3 regions of the Arthrobacter sp. AG1021 genome follow, and region 2 is predicted to be linked to each of the others. Evidence: riboswitches for the same ligand, from Rfam matches in the RefSeq annotation. Region 2 holds a riboswitch; each other region holds the start of a gene.
The links. A riboswitch is a leader RNA that binds a small molecule or an ion and turns the genes downstream of it on or off. The one in region 2 is predicted to bind S-adenosylmethionine.
Positions count from the first base shown of each region.

Region 1: it holds a riboswitch for S-adenosylmethionine, as region 2 does, so the genes downstream of both, DFO58_RS14760 (ABC transporter ATP-binding protein) here and DFO58_RS08300 (hypothetical protein) in region 2, are expected to answer to the same signal.
Region 3: it holds a riboswitch for S-adenosylmethionine, as region 2 does, so the genes downstream of both, DFO58_RS11575 (OsmC family protein) here and DFO58_RS08300 (hypothetical protein) in region 2, are expected to answer to the same signal.

Region 1 covers NZ_RBLB01000010.1:254,596-260,693, forward strand. Annotated here, with positions in the region: gene DFO58_RS14750 (LLM class flavin-dependent oxidoreductase) at 1-414, opposite strand, end outside; gene DFO58_RS14755 (acyl-CoA dehydrogenase family protein) at 477-1,787, opposite strand; SAM riboswitch class I at 1,837-1,927, opposite strand; SAM riboswitch class I at 2,194-2,296, shown strand; gene DFO58_RS14760 (ABC transporter ATP-binding protein) at 2,302-3,123, shown strand; gene DFO58_RS14765 (aliphatic sulfonate ABC transporter substrate-binding protein) at 3,212-4,234, shown strand; gene DFO58_RS14770 (ABC transporter permease) at 4,240-5,076, shown strand; gene acs (acetate--CoA ligase) at 5,150-6,098, shown strand, end outside.
Region 2 covers NZ_RBLB01000007.1:629,251-635,348, forward strand. Annotated here, with positions in the region: gene DFO58_RS08280 (amino acid permease) at 1-1,486, opposite strand, end outside; gene DFO58_RS08285 (hypothetical protein) at 1,621-2,046, opposite strand; gene DFO58_RS08290 (helix-turn-helix domain-containing protein) at 2,195-2,758, opposite strand; gene DFO58_RS08295 (DinB family protein) at 2,960-3,559, shown strand; SAM riboswitch class IV at 3,634-3,747, shown strand; gene DFO58_RS08300 (hypothetical protein) at 3,763-4,029, shown strand; gene DFO58_RS08305 (VIT1/CCC1 transporter family protein) at 4,085-5,188, shown strand; gene DFO58_RS08310 (LOG family protein) at 5,258-6,098, opposite strand, start outside.
Region 3 covers NZ_RBLB01000009.1:81,487-87,584, reverse strand. Annotated here, with positions in the region: gene DFO58_RS11585 (hypothetical protein) at 1-472, opposite strand, end outside; gene DFO58_RS11580 (cytochrome P450) at 550-870, opposite strand; gene DFO58_RS11575 (OsmC family protein) at 1,367-1,918, opposite strand; SAM riboswitch class IV at 1,950-2,071, opposite strand; gene DFO58_RS11570 (DEAD/DEAH box helicase) at 2,221-5,445, shown strand; gene DFO58_RS11565 (MarR family winged helix-turn-helix transcriptional regulator) at 5,536-5,979, opposite strand.

The DNA.
Region 1 (6,098 bases), on a different contig from region 2:
CACGCGGCCGTTGGTCAGGTGGTCGAGGGTGGCCAGGCGGCGGGCGAAGGGATACGGGTGCTCGTAGGCGGTGCCGGCGGTGACGCCGAAGCCGAGGTTCTCGGTCACCGCGGCCATGGCGGAGACCAGCAGGAACGGGTCGTTGACCGGGGCCTGGGCGCCGGTGCGCAGCGGGGACTCGTTGGTGCCGTTGTACACGTCGTAGGTGCCCAGCACGTCGGCGATGAACAGGCCGTCGAACTTGCCCTTTTCCAGCACCTTGGCCAGGTGGGTCCAGTAGCCGATGGTCTTGTAGTCGGCGGCCTTGTCCTTCGGGTGGCGCCACAGGCCCGGGGACTGGTGGGCGACGCAGTTCATGTCGAAGGCGTTGAAGAGGATTTCCCGCTTCGCGTTGTGTGGCTGGTTCTCGCTCATGGATGTGCCCCTTGTTCGTGGTTGAGAAGTGGAAGTCTGGTGGGTGCGCGGCGCGGCGGCCGCTAGCTGGCGTGGTGCCCGGTGGGTGCGGCGAGGTCGCCGGTGACCGAGAGGCGCTGGGGTTGGACCCCGTTGATCTCGTAGTCCCCCACGATGCGCGCCTTGTAGATCGCTGGGTTGTGGGTGGCGATGGTGCGTGCGTTGCGCCAGTGCCGGTCCATGTTGCAGCTGCTGCGGGTGGACGAGGCGCCCAGTCCGTCGAAGAGCTTGCTGGTGGCGCTGATGACTAGCGGCTGCACGATGGTCTGCGCCCGGTTGGCGGCCAGCTCGCAGACCGCGAAGCGCTCCTCCGCGTTCAGCTGCGCGTCCTGCAGCGCGGCTTCGACCTCCAGCACCGCGCCGATGACCACCGAGTCCGCGGCGAAGACCTCCGCGGAGACCTCCCCCACCAGCTGCAGCACCTGCGGTTCGCGGTGCACCGGGACGCCGGTGCCGGTGGTGAAGCTGCGGGTGCGCGCCTGCACCGAGCTGCGCATGTCGTTCAGCGCCGCGCGGCCGATGCCTGCCTGCACCGCCATGAGCACCAGCTGGAAGATCGAGGCCTCGGGGTCGTTGGGATCCTCCGGCATGAAGCTGTCCACCGGCACCTGGTGGAACTCGGTGGTTCCGGTGCCGGTCAGCCCCTGGCCGAAGCCGTCCCAGTCGTCCAGGATCTTCACGCCGCTGTGCTGGGTAGAGACCACGGCGATCTGGCGTCCCGGGCGCTCCGGATGGGCCACCGCGACGGTGGTCCAGTCCGCGAAGATGGTGCCGGTGCAGTAGTACTTCTCGCCGTTGACCACCCAGCGGCCGTCGACCTGGCTGGCCTTGGTGTTCAGCGTGCCCAGCGCGTTGCCGCCGCTTTCGGTGTAGGCGTTGCCAACGATCTGCCCGGCCGCGATGCGGGCGAACCACTTAGCCTTCAGCTGCTCGTCCTGCAGGCGCAGCGCGTCCTCGACAAAGGCAATGTGCGCGCGCCAGAGCTGGCCGATATGGGAATCGGCCTCGGAAAGCTCGATGAGCAGGCGGAAGACGTCGCTGAGCCGGGCCCCGTGGCCGCCGTCGGCGACCGGCAGGCGCAGCGCCCCGAAGCGGTCGCGGTTCAGCAGGCCCACCTGCTCGAAGGGCAGGATGCGGTTGCGGTCGCGCTCCTTGGCGCCGGCGGCGATCTGGGCGAACACCGGACGGAAAATCGCTGCAAGGCGCTCGTAGTCTTCGTCGGCCCCCGGCCCCGGAGTCACCTTGAGCAGCTGGCGGGTCGGACGGTCTTCGGTGAACTCGTCAAGCTCCAGCGCATTGCCGGCGCCCGGGGTGCTCAGCGTGTTAAAGTCCACCTCAAAATCGTTTTGGGGTGCGCCAAAAGACATAAAAAGTCCTCGATTCTTTCCATCGATCCTGGCGGTAGCACCGTCCCTGTCATGGGTGGTTGCTGCGGCGTCGTGGAGCCAGATCTCTCAGCCGCTCTGGATGGGTCGTAATCATTTGTAGCCGTAACAATCGGGCGGCTCCAAGCCCCGAAGTCATATTTCGTCGCTGAAAACGCACGGGTTGCAGGGACTCGCGAGTGCCGATTGCCGCGAACCGCCGAAGATGACCCAAGGAGGAGGGGCAAAGATCGATCAAACCAACGCTCAATGAAATAAATAACGAAATATCCCACAGATTACGCGCTTACATCGAATATTTTTCATGTTACGCAGGATTTGCAATGGAATCGTTCGAATGCGTGTAATGGATGCGTAACCATCCCGAGCGGCCGAGAGATCTGGCTCTACGACGCCGCAGCAACCACCGTTGAATTCCCGGAATTCACGGCCGGTGCTACCGCCAGGACCGATGGAGATGATCATGGCTACTGCCTTTGCCCTGCCTCAGACCGAGGTTGCAACCAGCGCATCCAGCGCGCTGTCCGTGGACTTCCACAATGTCTCGCGCACCTTCACCACCAAGAAGGAGCAGCGCACCGTCCTCGCAGACGTCAACCTCCACATCGAAGCAGGACAGGTTGTGGCGATCCTCGGAGCCAGCGGCTGCGGCAAGTCGACGCTGCTTCGCTCGGTGTCCGGCTTGGACCACCCCACGGGCGGCGCAGTCTTCACCGGCACCCGGGAAGTCAACGACATCAACGAGCTGTGCGCGGTGGCCTTCCAGGAGCCACGGCTGCTGCCATGGCGTTCGGTGCGCGAGAACATCGCACTCGGACTGGCTCCGGGGACCAGCAAGCCGGCCGGCATTGAACTCATCAACCAGCTGCTGGAGCTGACCGGGTTGACCCACGCGGCCGATCTGCGGCCACGCGAAATTTCCGGCGGCATGGCACAGCGCGTATCGCTCGCCCGAGCACTGGCCCGCCGCCCCGGCGTGCTGCTGCTCGATGAACCATTCGGCGCACTGGATGCACTGACCCGCCTGAAAATGCAGGACCTGCTCCTGTCCATCCATGCGTCGTTCCCGACCACCGTCCTGGTGGTGACCCACGACGTCGACGAGGCGCTGACCCTGGCAGATCGGGTGATCGTCCTGGGGCGTGCCAATGGCCAGCAATCAGCGACGGTCATCGAGGACCTCCGGCTGTCCGCGGCGCACCCGCGCAGCCACAGCGACGCACTGTTCGTCACCAACCGCGCCCACCTGCTGGGACTGCTGGGCGTCGACACCGCAAACCACTAATACCGGCTTCGCCACCGGCATCTCGACTTTCTTCTACGGCTGCATCCACGCAGCCGCTGCACTCGCACGCACAAATCAAGGAATTTCCATGCTCGCAAACCGTGTCACCCGTCGTACCGCACTGTCCATCACCGCCCTGACCGTCGGTGCCGTGGCCCTCTCCGGCTGTGCCGGAGAGAACGCCTCGGCAGCCGGCGACGGCAAAACCCTGTCCATCGACTACGCCACCTACAACCCGCTGAGCCTGGTGCTCAAGGAAAAGGGTTGGCTGGATGCGGCAGCCAAGGAACAGGGTGTCACCGTCGAGTGGATCCAATCCGCCGGATCGAACAAGGCAAATGAAGCGCTGCGCGCCGACGCTGTGCAGGTCGGTTCCACCGCTGGCTCCGCCGCACTGCTGGCCCGCTCCAACGGCTCGCCGATCAAGACCATTTCGCTCTACTCGCAGCCTGAATGGGCGGCGCTGGTGGTCAACAAGGACTCGAAGATCACCATCCCGGCAGACCTGAAGGGCAAGTCGGTCGCCGCCACCAAGGGCACTGATCCGTACTTCTTCCTGCTGCAGACCCTTGAGGAGGCCGGTCTGAGCGAAAAGGACATCACCCTGCAGAACGTCCAGCACGCCGATGGGCGCACCGCGTTGGCCAACGGCTCGGTCGACGCATGGTCCGGTCTCGACCCGATCATGGCCGCCGCCGAACAGGACGGCGCCAAGCTGTTCCACCGCAACCTGGACTACAACACCTACGGCGCACTGAATGCCCGCGCGGACTTCATCGAGGAAAGCCCGGAGCTGGCCCAGCTGGTGGTCGACTCGTACGAGAAGGCCCGCGAATGGGCCGTTGCGAATCCGGACGAAACCGCGGACATTCTGGCCGAGGTCGCAGGACTGGAGTCCGAAGTCGCCCAGACGGTGATCAACGAACGCTCGAACCTGGACGTGGACACCGTTCCCGGCGAATCCTTCACCAAGGTGCTCGGCAACATCGCCCCTACCTTGGTTGCCAGCGGCGACGTATCCAAGCAGGAAACCGTTGACGAAGCGCTGGCCACCCTGGTGGATGATCAGTTCGCCACCAAGGCCGACGCCAAGAACATTTCCGGAGAGTAATCATCATGTCCACGCCAACTCAGATTTCCCAGGCAGCCGACGGCAGCTCTGCCGCTGCCGACCGGCACAAACCTGGCTTCGCCGCTCGGATCCTGCAGGCGCCCAAGTGGCTGTTGTCCTTGATCCTGCCGGTGGTCATTGTAGCGGTATGGCAGTACGTCACGGTCAGCGGCATCGTCGCCCCCTGGTCGCTGCCGACCCCGGGTGCGGTGCTCGCCGCGGCCGGTGAGCTGTTCCAAGACGGAGATCTGAGCAAGCATGTCGGAATCTCCACCCAGCGAGTCCTACTGGGCTTCGCGATCGGCTCGCTGCTCGGATTGCTCTTTGGCGCGCTGGTGGGCCTGTCCAAGCTCGCCGACGCCCTGCTGAGCCTGAGCATCGGGGCTCTGCGCGCGGTCCCTTCACTTGCCTGGGTACCGCTGCTGGTGCTGTGGATGAAGATGGGCGAGGATTCCAAGGTCACGCTGATCATCATCGGCGCGTTCTTCCCGGTCTTCACCACCGTCTCGCTGGCCCTGCGCCACGTCGATGCGCAGCTGGTGGAAGCCGCACGCTCCTTCGGGTTCAAGGGCCTGAACCTGCTGCGTACGGTACAGCTGCCGGCAGTGGTCCCGTCCATTTTCTCCGGACTCCGGCTTGCACTGGCCCAGGCCTGGCTGTTCCTCGTGGCAGCAGAATTGCTCGGCGCCTCGATGGGGCTCGGATTCCTCCTGACGGATTCGCAGAACAACGGCCGTCTGGACCGCTTGATCTTGACCATCATCCTGCTCGCGATCTTCGGCAAGATCACCGACGCCCTGCTGTCGGTGGCCGAACGCTGGGCCATCCGGCGCTGGACGTAAACCGGGCACCGACACAGCCCATGTCCTAGTCCGCCACCACCCGATTTCGCATTTCAACCCAAGGAAAACCGCAATGACCACCGAATTGGCATCCAGCACAGCAGCCGCGACCACGGAGAACCGCCACGAATTCTGGGACGAGGCGGCAAACCTTCTGGATTGGGAAACCCCCTGGCACACTACCAGTCAGATCATTCCGGCGGATCCCCAGGCCCAGCGCGGCCCGCAGATCTCCTGGTATCTGGGCGGCACGCTGAACGCCTCAGTGAACTGCGCGGACCGCCACGTGGCCGCCGGCAACGGGGACAAGGTGGCCCTGTACTTCGAGGGCGAGCCGGGCGACCGCATCGCGGTCACCTACAAGAACCTGCAAGAACGCGTCTCGCAGGCCGCCAACGCGCTGCTGGAGCTGGGCATCACCAAGGGCGACCGCGTGGTCATCTACCTGCCGGTGCTCATCGAAACCGTGGTGATCACCTTGGCCTGCGCCCGCATCGGCGCCATCCACTCGCTGGTCTTCGGCGGGTTCTCCGCAGAGGCCCTGAAATTCCGCGTGGAAGACACCAAGGCGAAGCTGCTGGTCACCACCGACGGGCAGTTCCGCCGCGGCACCTCGGTGCCGGTGAAGGACAACGCTGACCAAGCAGTCTCCGGGGAGAACAGCATCGAGAAGGTGCTGGTCATCCGCCGCACCGGCGATGAGATCGCGTGGACCGAAGGCCGCGACGTGTGGTGGCACGAGGTCGTCGAGACCCAGTCCACCGAGCACACCCCACAGTTCTTCGACTCCGAGACGCCGCTGTTCATCATGTACACCTCCGGAACCACCGGCCAGCCCAAGGGCCTGGTGCACACCACCGGCGGCTACCTCACCCAGGCGGCCTACAGCTACAACCTGCTGTTCGCCAACCCCGACCGGACCCAGCGCGCCGACGACGTGCACTGGTGCACTGCGGACCTGGCCTGGGTCACCGCGCACACCTACGAGATCTACGGTCCACTGGCCAACGGAGTCACCCAGG
Region 2 (6,098 bases):
AGGTGGCGGCCGCGCCGTCGGGTCCGATCGCGCCCAGCTTGGACTGCTGGCGGATGCTCAGCAGGTGCAGCAGTTCCTCTTCGGCATTCTCGCCGGGCTGGACGCCGCGCGGGACCCGGAACAGGAAGAACGTTCCCAACACCCACCATGCGGCGAACAGGGCCCACGGCTGCCAGGTGATGGCCGCCGGCATGCCCGGCAGGTACAGGGAGATCAGGCCGGCGCAGAAGAGCACCGACATCACGCCGATCACCTGGCCGAAGTTGCCCTTGCCGCCGATGCGCAGCGGGCGGTCCATCTGCGGTTCGCGGCGGCGCAGGATCAGGAAGGCCACGCCCACCAGCAGGTAGGCCACGACGATGGACGGCGAACCGGAATCGACCAGCCAGCCGAGCATCGCGGTGCCGAAGAACGGAGCCAGCACGGACAGACCGCCGATGAACAGCAGCGCGTGGTGCGGGGTGCGGTACTTCGGGTGCAGCACGGCGAACCAGCGCGGCAGCATGCCGGAGGTGGCCATGGCGTACATCAGGCGCGAGGCGCCCATGAGCAGCGAGTTCCACGAGGTCAGGATGCCCGCGATGCCGCCGGCAATCAGGATCTTGGCCATGATCTCGGAGTTGAACAGCGCGCCCATGGCGTCCGCGGTGGCCATCTCGGAACCGGCGATCGCCGCCGGGCCCAGGCCCGAGGAGGTGGCCAGCACCACCATCACGTACCAGGCGGTGGCGATCAGCACGGAGATCACCACGTACTTGCCGATCTTGCGCGGCGGGATGTCGCATTCCTCGGCGGACTGCGGGATGACGTCGAAGCCGACGAACATGAACGGAACTACGATCATGACCCCGAAGAACCCGGCCAGCCCGTTGTCGAAGAACGGTTCCATATTGGACGATTCGCCGCTGGCGAAGGAGCCGGTGAGCAGCATCGCGCCGATGATGAACAGGAAGAGCACCACGAAGGTCTGCACCAGGCCGGCGGTCTTGATGCCGCGGATATTGATCCAGGTGATCACCACGGCGCCCAGCACACCCACGAGGGCCCAGGTCAGGTAGACCTCGGAGCCGGCGATGTCCCAGAGCTTGATCTGCGAGAGGTTGGGGAAGATGTACTGCACCGACTTGGGCAGCGCGACCGCTTCGAAGGCGACGATGGTGATGTAGCCGCCGACGATGGCCCAGGACCCGGCGAAGGACCAGCGGGCACCCATGGCGCGCAGCAGGTAGTTGTGCTCTCCGCCGGCCTTGGGCATGGCCGCCACGAGCTCGGCGTAGGTCAGGCCGACGACCGCCATGATGCCGCCGCCGACCAGCATGGCCAGCGAAGCGCCGATCGGGCCGGCGGTGGTGATCCAGTCACCGGTGAGTACCACCCAGCCGAAGCCGATCATGGCTCCGACGCCGATGGCCAGTGCGTCCCACTTGCCGAGAACCTTTTTGAGTCCTGGCTCAGCGCCCTGCTGGTTCGCCGCTGCTTGCGTCATGGCAACCCCTTTCAAAATAATGATGTGGATCACATTACGAAAGAGGCGGGGAGAAATCCTTGGACGAATAAACCAAAGGGAAAGTCAAAAGTTCCAAAGAACGCGGCGCGGGATGGCGTCCTTCCGGCCGATGATCAGGCTTTTTTCGCCGAGGTGGCACCCTTGACCATCGCGCGGTCGACTTCATGGATTCCCAGGCAGAATCCAACCGAAAGGATGATCGACTTGATGGTGAGCTCGCTAATGTCGTCGGGAACATAGACCAGCTGCACCGGTCCGGCTAGGACGATCAGGACCAGAGCCCAAATGTTGTAGGCCCAGGACGTCCGGGCCTCCATCATTTCCGGATGCCGCGCCCGGCGGCGGATCGTGCGCACACCCAGCATGATGATGACGACCGCGAGAATGGCGGCGCCAAGGAAAAAGAAGTTGCGCTGGGTCCGCAGCCACGCAAGGGTCGATCCGACCAGGATGCCGACCAGGGCCGAAGCCCACCAGCCGATGGAGCGCAATTCGTGCGGTTTGGACTCCGCGCTTCCGGTGGATTTACCAGTCGCCATTGCACTCCTTCCTGTCTTCACTAGCCTGCCTGCGTCGGCGGGCACTATTCCAAGAATACGCGGTGCAGTGGCCAGCCGTGAACGCGGCGCCTCTTCGCGGCAGGCTCTGTCCGGGGAGTCACACCACACCGGGAGCCACTGCACAGACTCAGAGAATCAGGGTCCAGAGCACCACGGCAGGTTCATCGCCGGGGTTTTCCCAGCTGTGCGGTTCCCGCCCCGGAAAGGTCATGGTGTCCCCCGCAGCGAGCTCGACCACCCGTTCGGGCAGCACCAGCGTGAACACCCCGGAGGCCACGTGCAGCACTTCGAGCTCGCAATCCACCGAATACAGTTCGTTCTCCCCCTTGCCCCGGGGTTCCACTTCGGCGCGAATGACCTGGACGCGCTTTTCGCCGCGCGGGGTGACCAGCTTCTCGGTGATGCCCGAGCCTCCCAGCGAGATGCGCGGCGCATCCCCCAGTCGCACCAAAGTCGTGTCCGGTACTTCGAACAGGGTCCCGACCTCGATCCCCAGCACCTCGCAGAGCTTGAGCAGCGTGGAGACCGACGGACTGGTCAAGTCGCGTTCGACGCGGGAAAGAAACCCCTTGGTCAACCCGGAAAGCTCGGCGACCTGGTCGATCGTCATGTGCTGCTGCTGGCGGACGCCGCGCAGCCGTGCTCCGATGTTGATTGACGAGCCTGAGGGTTCGACGGGCAGAGCTTTCATCCGTGGGGCACCTGGACCTGTTCACTCGAAGGATAGGCAGCGACCGCTGGAGTGTACTTCTGCCGGCCGCTCTGCGTCCCCAGTTTACCAATACGCAACTTCCGGCCAACCGGAGCGGAAGAATATGACACCTTGGCTTCGGTGGCTTCCCATTTCCTGAAGCGGGTTCCCCGAACCGTGGCCTGCACCTACACTCGGTCCATGGACGACACCCCGAACAGCACCGCGGCCAGGCTGCGCGAATACCTGAACGACGCGCGGCAGGCAGTCATCTTCAAAAGCCGGCAGCTCGGCGAGGAGCTGGCCCGCCAGCCCATGACCCCCACCGGCACGCACGTGCTGGGCGTCGTGCACCACCTGGCGATCACCGAGTACGGCTACTTCGGTGCGTGCCTCAATCGGCCGGTCAACGACTCCTACGTCCAGCAGCTGCTGGACATCGACGACCCGCAGGCGGATTTCATGCCGCCAGCCGATGCCAGCGCGCAGCAGGTCATCGAGCTCTACCAGCGGGCCATCGCCTTCGCCGAGGCCGGGTTCGACCAGCTGGAGCTCGCCTCCCCGGCCGAAGTCCCCTGGTGGGTCCGCCACCGGCACACCACCCTGGAACATCTCATGGTGCACATGATCGCAGAGACCTCGCGCCATGCAGGCCATCTGGACATCGTCCGCGAGCTGCTGGACGGGCAGGTCGGGCTGCGCGCGGAAGCGCCGAACCTGCCGGACTACACGCCCCGGCAATGGCAGGAGCAGCGCGACCGGCTGCAGCAGACCGCGCAGTCCAAGCGAGGCTCCGACTAGGGCTTCGCGCGGAGTTCATATTACGGAATGAAACTTCACGACTTAATATTGCGGCGGTAGCATCGACACTGTTGCTTCACGAGACGCGGCGCCAAGCTCCGACTGGCCGCGCACCAACCCCAGGTTCATGGGTGGTTCGGATGAAGAAGCGGTCCGGGCATCGACCGATGCGCGGGCAAGAGCTCAGCGAGAGTTGTCGTGTCATGGCATTTTCCGTCCTCCCCATCATCGATCTGCAGACCGGACAGGTGCAGTTCACCGTGCAGGACCGCTGGTACACCCGCTACATTTCAGACCCGGCGCACCTTGAGCGGCTGATCACCCGTTCCTCCCGGCGCCCGGTCTTCGATCCCGCGGCCGGCGAGCTGGTGGTGTTCGTGGCGTCCGCCGGGCAGCCCGATGGGCGCAGCCTTGCTTTTAGGCTTGCCAAATTCCCCGGCACCATCTCGCTGGCTAAACTGAGAGGCTGAACAGAATCCCGGGTTTCGTTGAGAAATCCCAAGCCGTAGGAGAGTCATCCTCGTGATGTCACACAGCCCCACGACTGAGCCCACCCCCGCCCAGATCCGCCGCTGGCGCAAGTACGTTGCGGACGAGGTCGCCGAAGGCGCCATCTACCGCGCGCTGGCCCAGAAGAAGACCGGACAGGAAAAGCAGATCCTGCTGGGACTGGCCGCGGCGGAAGAACGCCATGAGGAATACTGGCGCACCAAGCTCGGGGCGCATGCCCGCCCGGTGCGTCCCTCGCTGCGTCGCAGCTTCCTGCGTTTCCTCGCCCTGAGCTTCGGCTCGGTGTTCGTGCTCGCGCTGGCGCAGCGGGCCGAAAGCAGCACCCCCTACGCGACCGATGCCGACGCGTCGCCGCAGATGGCCGCCGACGAGCAGGTCCACGAGGAAGTCGTCCGCGCCCTGGCCACCGCGGGCCGCGCGCAGCTGTCGGGCAACTTCCGCGCCGCGGTCTTCGGCGCCAACGACGGCCTGGTCTCCAACCTGGCCCTGGTCATGGGCATCGGGGCGACCGGTGTTTCCTCCGGACTGGTGCTGTTCTCCGGCATCGCCGGCCTGCTGGCCGGCGCGCTGTCCATGGCCGCCGGCGAATACGTCTCCGTGCGTTCGCAGCGCGAGCTGCTCACGGCTTCGCGTCCCACTCAGGTGACGCTCACCGCCGCCCCTGACCTGGATTTGGACGCCAACGAACTGGTGCTCATCTACAAGGCCCGCGGCATGACCGACGAGGATGCCGAGCACCGCGCTGCAGAACGCATGGGCTTGTTCACCTGCGACTGCAACCCGTCCTTCTCGCTGAACCCGGAAGCCCGGGCCGAAGAGCTGGCGAACGAGCACGAGGAACTGGGCTCGGCTACCGGCGCCGCGGCGACCTCCTTCTGCCTGTTCGCTTCCGGAGCGGTCATCCCGATCCTTCCCTACATCTTCGGCATGTCAGGCCTGGCTGCGATCATCACCTCGGTGCTGCTGGTCGGCGCCGCGCTGATGATCACCGGCGGCATTGTCGGGCTGCTGTCCGGGGCCTCGCCGATGAAGCGCGGCCTGCGCCAGCTGGCCATCGGCTGGGGCGCCGCCGCAGTCACCTACTGCCTCGGCTTGCTGTTCGGCACCAACGTGGCCTGAGCCCCGCCGGCTCGATGAGCCATTCCCACGGCCGCCGCCTGCTTCACCAGGCGGCGGCCGTTGCCGTTCTCAGAATCTGGTGCGCCGGCGCAGCGACTGCATGCCGCCGATGAATTCCACCGCTTCGGCCACCGAATCGACCAGGGCGATCTTGTCCTCCATGATCTGCTCGGCGGCCAGCGCCTTGAGCAGCTGCCAAGCCGGCAGTGTGCGGGTCCAATGCTCGCGGCCGACCAACACCAGCGGCACCACCCTGGCCCCGGTGGCGTAGTAGTTCTCGCAGGCGTCCTGGAAGATTTCCTGCACCGTGCCGGCGGAACCGGGCAGCACCACGATCCCGCCGTTGGATTGCTCCAGCAGCAGCGCCTCGCGGGTCGCGTTGGCGAAGAACTTGGCGATGTGCGTGGCGAACAGGTTCGGCGGTTCGTGCCCGAAGAACCAGGTCGGAACCCCCAGCGAGGTGCGTTCCGAGGGAAAGCGGGCCTTCACGGCGAGCGCGGTGCGCGCCCAGCCGGTGCGCCGGTGGATCGCGTCCGGTTCCGCCGCCAGCATCTGCAGGGCCGTGGAGATCTCCTCCCGCCCGCGGTCGGCCAGCCAGGCACCGGCGTTCGCCGCTTCCATGGCTCCCGGTCCCCCGCCGGTGGCCACGGCGTATCCGGCGCGGGTCAGCCGCGCCCCGAGGTCCAGCGCCTGCGCGTACTGCTCGGTGCCTCGGCTCAGGGCGTGCCCGCCCATGACTCCGATGATCGGGGTGTCCTTGAAGGCGCCGTCGTAGACCTCGGAGATCAGCGCCTGCCCCACGTGGTGGTCGTGCAGCGTCGCTGCCATCGCCTGGTCGTCGCTCAGCAGCTGGCGCGGACCGTGCTGCTGCGAGTAGGTGTAGATCCGCGCGTCCGGCACATGCTCATAG
Region 3 (6,098 bases), on a different contig from region 2:
GCAACGAAATCGGCTGGGCGAATGTTGCCTCACGGCGGACATCGTAGGTTCGCCCTTCTAATGAATTCACAGTTTCCAATGCCATAACCAACGGCGGCGTCGTGGCAAGGACGGTAAGTACCATGGTGCCTGCCGAAATTTCTTCCCCGATATTCCAGACGCGTTGATCCATCCTGGACACATCGAGGTAGGCTGCGGCACCGATCGCGTCAGGCTCCCAGCAGAAGTACAACTTCTTTTCGGATCCCAGCGTGAAGGGCATCTCGGCACCGATTTCGTTGCGCTGGCGGTTCAGCAGCGCGTTTGGTGGGAAATGGGGCCTAGGCTGTTCCTCGAATGGCTCATGCTGGTGAATCATGTCGATTAGTTTCTGACGAGTCATATCCATGCAGGCCCAAGCCTGCTCGGGTGACGTCAACTGGCCGTAGCGGGAAATCAGTTGTGTGCGGTCGAAAGAGCGGTAGTCGGTCATTAGGTCAGGACTCCCCGGTGCGATGAGCTAATTGTTGACTAGAATCTATCCGGTTCTTCCGACAAATTGGCGACCAACTACCAGATGATCAGCGGAAGCTTGCTGAATCCACTGCCGGGGAAGTGGGCGCGGACCGGCGGATCGTTCTCGATGGACACCAGCCGGTGGACGCGCAAGATCAGTTCTTCGATCAATACCCGCAGTTCCAGCCGTGCCAGGGGCGCACCGGGGCAGTTGTGGATCCCTGCCCCGTAAAGCGAGTTCAGGCTGGGATGCCGGTCGAGGAGGATGTCGTCGGGATCTCCGAAAGCGCTTTCGTCGCGGTTGGCCGACGCTCCCATGGTGCTCACACGTTTGCCGGCAGGAATACGTACCCTAGAAATCTCTACATCCTTTATAGCGACCAGCCGGTCGGAAACTAGCGGTGCAGGGGAGCACAGTATCCGTCGGTAACGGCATCGACCAGGCGTGAAGCAGGCTCGCAGGGATGCCGAGTCTGGTCGTAATTGTGGTTAGTTCGCTTACTGTCCAATTGCTCAGCAGGCTGACCAGTTCCTTCATCGGTCATCTTGCGGTCGTAGACCCACTCATTCATCAGACAGGTGGTCAGATCCGTTGACGCGTTTCCCCAGCACAGCGCCAGTCCCTCAGCGGGATGTAGCCGCCGATCTCGATGGCGTTTTGCTTCATGGCCGTGCGGTTCTGCTCTCCGGTCGCAACACTGCCGAGACGCCTCGGGATCCTTGGGTCCCACTGGACAATTTTCGGCGCAGACATGGCAGCTTCTTCCGGTCCTTAGCCTTCGCAGTCAGCCTATGAGTGCCACGCCGTGGAAACAAGGCTCTGTGTAAAGCATGGCGTCGCCCGTGAAGCGGGCAACGCCATGCTGATCAGCTAGTTGTTGGAAACCAGCGAGATCTTTGTGCTCACCGGCACCGGATTGGCGAACAGATCCAGAACCGGGCAGTGGGCGTCGACTGCCTGGCGCAATTCGTCGTAGCGCTCAGCGGTTTCCGGGCCGGTGATCTGCACATCGAGATCCACCGAGGTGAAGCCGGGGCGGATCGACTTGTCGATACCGAACAGGCCGCGCACGTCCAGGTTTCCGTTGGCCACGATCTTCACGTCGTCGACCTGGATGTTCAGCTGCTCTGCATAGAGTCGGTAGACAACGACCTGGCAGGAGATCAATGCGCCCAGCGCGTACTCGACCGGGCTCGCGGCCAGATCGTCGCCGCCCAGGGCAGCTGGCTCGTCGACGGTGAAGGTGTGCTTGCCCGAAACGATGTTGCTGGCCACCGAGCCGAAGCCCTCGCCCTGAACAGTGAAGGTCAGTTTGGCGCTGTCCGGAGCAGTGGAGATGCGTTCTCCCCAGCCGGCGCCAGCCTGCTGCAGGCGGGCTGAACGATCTTCGGCAACGGAAAGGGTGGAAGCTGCGGTAGACATGAGGAAATAATCCCCTTTCTGGCGCAAGGGGCGCCATCGCTTACGAACCTGTCTTTCAGATCCGTCGAATCATCACCTGGAGCACCCCGCACAATGACGCGAATAGGGTTGCCGTCCAACCAGCCAGGGCTTGTGTGATTGGAACTCGTGATTCAGTAGTTACTTTTCTACCGGGTTTCTTCGTGGTTGGTAAATAGCTTTCTTCATGTTTCGTCACAGGAAGAACTGTCCATTGCGTCGATAGAATTGATCACGAACTCCGCGCAGTTACGGCGCGGCCTCCTACCCGAGAAGTTGTGAGCATGGAATACCAGCTGACCCCCGTCGCCGCTCAAACCCTGGTCACCGAAGGCGAGTACAGCCAAGGGTGGCTGATGGCCAATTCCGGGCAGGTGACCATTTCAGACCGTCGGCAGATGCCCGGTCGTTCGATCGTTTCCGGCTGGGTTCTCCGGGCCTTCGTCGTGGTACAGCTTTCCATCGAGGGCACGAGCATCAGCTTCAGCAGCCGTTGCGATGCGCATCCGGAAGAATATTCCTGCGCGGATGTCGCAGCGTTGCTCGTGGAAGCAACCCAGATCGGCAGCGGCGGCTTCGCAGTTTCGGATGTAGTCAGGGCAGAAGACACCTGGAAAGCCCCGCAGGCCCCGCAGTGGGAACGGACCCTGAAGCGGCTGCTTCCGCAGCTGCCTACCGGTGCTGAGCACGAAAACGACCTTGAAGAGGAACCACTGGGACTGATCCTCAAAGTCATCCCCGCCACTCGATTTGGCCGGCCGACCTTGAACCTCAACGCGCGTCCGGCCCGCAGGGGAACCCGCAGCCCCTGGGTCCAGACCGGAGTATCTTGGCGTAAGCTGCCATTTGACGGCAGGTTCGCCAAGGAGCAGCGCCGCGCCGCCAACGAATTGGTCATGCTCAACGAACGATCCCAGCATGACCAGTATGGCCATGTCTGGGATGCCACCGACTGGATCATCCTGAACAACTTGCCCGGCAAAGACCTGCGCGAAGCCTTCGACCTGATCCATGAAACCGGAATTCACATTGTCAACGGCAACGCCAGCAACCGCAGCGAGGTGTCTTTGGCGGATCTTTCGGGTTCGGCCTTTCTCGACTTGCGGCGAAACGACAGCGGCCTGACCATTGAAGGCATTTTCCGCGGTCCGAACGGCGAAACGGATAACGTCTTGGCATTGGGCAACCCGCCGTCCATGATTGCCTTTGCCGACAAACCGCTGGACAAGGCGAAAAATCTTTCACTGGCACCGCTGGAAGACGCGGTAGGGCCGGAGCTGAGGGATCTCATCAGCGCCGGCGCAATGATGGTTCCGACCAAAGACATCGAGGACTTCGAAACTGGGTACCTGAACTCCCTTCGGCAGGTGGCACCGGTGCGCAGCGAAGATGCCAGCTACAGGGTTCCCCAGCCGGCACGCCCGGTGCTCCAGCTTCAGCTGGCTGAAACTGGAACTGGTTTGACCATGAGCTTTGCATGGAAATATCCGCCCAAATCGCCACGCCAGAAGTCGGTTGAACGCGAGATCATCAGCTCGGTGAACGACAAGCTCGGCGGGGACCAACCACTGGGCCAGACGACCAAGAACGGTGTCTTCCCAGAACAAGAACTCTCCAAGAGCCAAGCCATTGAATTCGTCATGTACCTGCTTCCGTTGCTTGAGGAACACCCGGATATCCTCATCACCGGCCACGAGCAATTGCCGAGCTATTCACTGAATTCCGAACCGGCCAAGGTGAGCATCGAAGCGGGGGAGAGCACCGGAGACTGGTTCGACCTGGCCGTCGAGGTGTCCATCAACGGGATGAAGGTGCCGTTCGCCGAATTGCTTTCCGCATTAACCATGGGGGACGAATACTTGGTCCTTGAGGACATGACGGTGATTCCGATTGACGGACCGGAATTCCACCAGCTGCGCCAGCTGGTCCAGGAAGCCGGGGAACTGGGCACCGTGTCCGGCAACAGCATCCGAATCCACCGCTTGAGCATCGACTGGTGGCAGGAATTGGTGGACTTGGGCATCATCGAAGCCCAGGAAAACCAGTGGCTCCAGACCATGTCTGAACTGACCAACGGCGAGCAGCTGGAGAAGATCGACCTCCCCGACTCGTTCACGGCGCAACTGCGACCGTACCAGGAGCAAGGCGCCGCCTGGCTGAACTTCCTGCGCACGCATTCGCTGGGCGGGGTGCTGGCGGACGACATGGGCTTGGGTAAGACCGTCCAGCTGCTGGCAGGCCTCGAACAGGCCCGCACCCAGAACCCGGAGCAGAAGTTCCTGGTGATCGCTCCGACCTCTGTGGTTGGCAACTGGGTTAACGAAGCGCATCGTTTCACCCCGCAGATGCGGGTCCAGTCCATCACCTCCACGGCCAAAAAGGCAGGGAAGAGCATTGTCGAGCAAATCGGCGATGCCCAACTGGTGGTCACCAGCTACGCCATTTTCCGGTTGTCATTCGAAGAATTCGAGGACGCAGGGTTCTCCGTGCTGATTCTCGATGAGGCGCAGCAGCTGAAGAACCACACGTCCAAGGGATACAAGCAGGCGCGCCAGCTGTCGGTTCCGTGCAAGCTGGTGGTGACCGGTACCCCGATGGAGAATAACCTGATGGAGCTGTGGGCCCTGGTCTCGCTGGCTGCGCCCGGTCTGCTTGGCGGCCAGAAGGCATTCAAGGACAACTACCAGAAGCAGATTTCCGACGGCGACTCGGAACGGCTGGAACGGCTCAAGAAGCGGTTGCGCCCGTTTGTGCTGCGCCGTACCAAGGAACAGGTAGTTCCGGAGCTTCCCGCCAAGACCGAGCAAGTACTGGAAGTCGAGCTGGAACCGGCGCACCGCAAGGCCTATGACCGCCGTTTCCAGCGGGTGCGCCAGGAAGTGCTGGGACTGGTGGATGACGTGGATTCCAACCGGTTCAAGATCCTGCAGTCATTGACCCTGCTCCGGCAACTGGCGCTTGACCCTTCCCTGGTTGATGAGGGAAATGCTCCCAGCGCCAAGTTGGAGATGTTGCGCGAGCTCATGGCGGACGCAGTCGCCGAGGGGCACAAGATCTTGGTCTTCAGCCAGTTCACCAGCTTCTTGGGCAAGGCGAAAGACATTGCGGTGGAACTCGGAATCGACCACGGTTACCTGGACGGCGCGACCAGCGGTCCCAAGCGCAAGGACATGATTGACGGGTTCACCGACGGGCAATTCCCGGTCTTCTTCATATCGCTGAAGTCCGGCGGCTTCGGCATCAATCTGACCACCGCCGACTACTGCATCTTGCTGGATCCCTGGTGGAACCCTGCGGCCGAAGCGCAGGCCATCGACCGTGCGCACCGCATCGGCCAGACCAAGCCGGTGTACGTCTACAGGCTGGTTGCCAAGGACACCATCGAATCCAAGGTGCTGGCCCTGCAGGCAAAAAAGACAGCACTATTCAACGACGTACTGGGCGAGCAGACGGATGCGGCACAGTCCTCGGTGCTGAGCGCGGATGACTTCCTGGCTTTGATGCTGTAGGTCGTTTTGCTGCTGTACAGCGAAAGGCGGATTTCTGATCGAAAAATTTGATCAGAAATCCGCCTTTCGCGTGTTCAGGGTCCGGAGCGCCTACACGATGTCGTCAAAGGTCGAGTTGAGCCGGTGCATGAGAATGCCGAATTCTTCCAGATCGTCGTGGTTCCAGTCGCTGAGGTGGTTTCGTAATTGCTGGCGCAGCATGTCGCCACTGGAACTCCATTTCTCGCGGGCCTCATCGGTGGCGGAGACCAGCTGAGCCCGGCCGTCCCGCGGATCCGGAACCCGGGAGACCAGCCCGATGGACTGCAGGTGCTGCACTAACCGCGACACTGTGGCCTTGTCGAGGCGGAGCTTTTCGGCGAGCACACCCTGCTGCTGGGCGTCTTCGCGGATGACGACTGCGAGAAGCCGGTAACCCTGGTCCTGGAGTTCAGGATGGATGATTTTGGCGCGGCGAACAAGCATCTGGCGCGCACGAAACAACAGGGCGGTGAATTCGTCTTCCACCTTTTGCATCAGCTGTTCTTCTTGCATGTTTTCTATTCTAAGATTTTTTGTGGTTCCATGACGTGATTGGGCACAATTCGCTCAAAGAACTAATTGCGCGCCATTCGTAAATTGCATTCGGCCGATTCTGTTCTTTCGCCAATTGC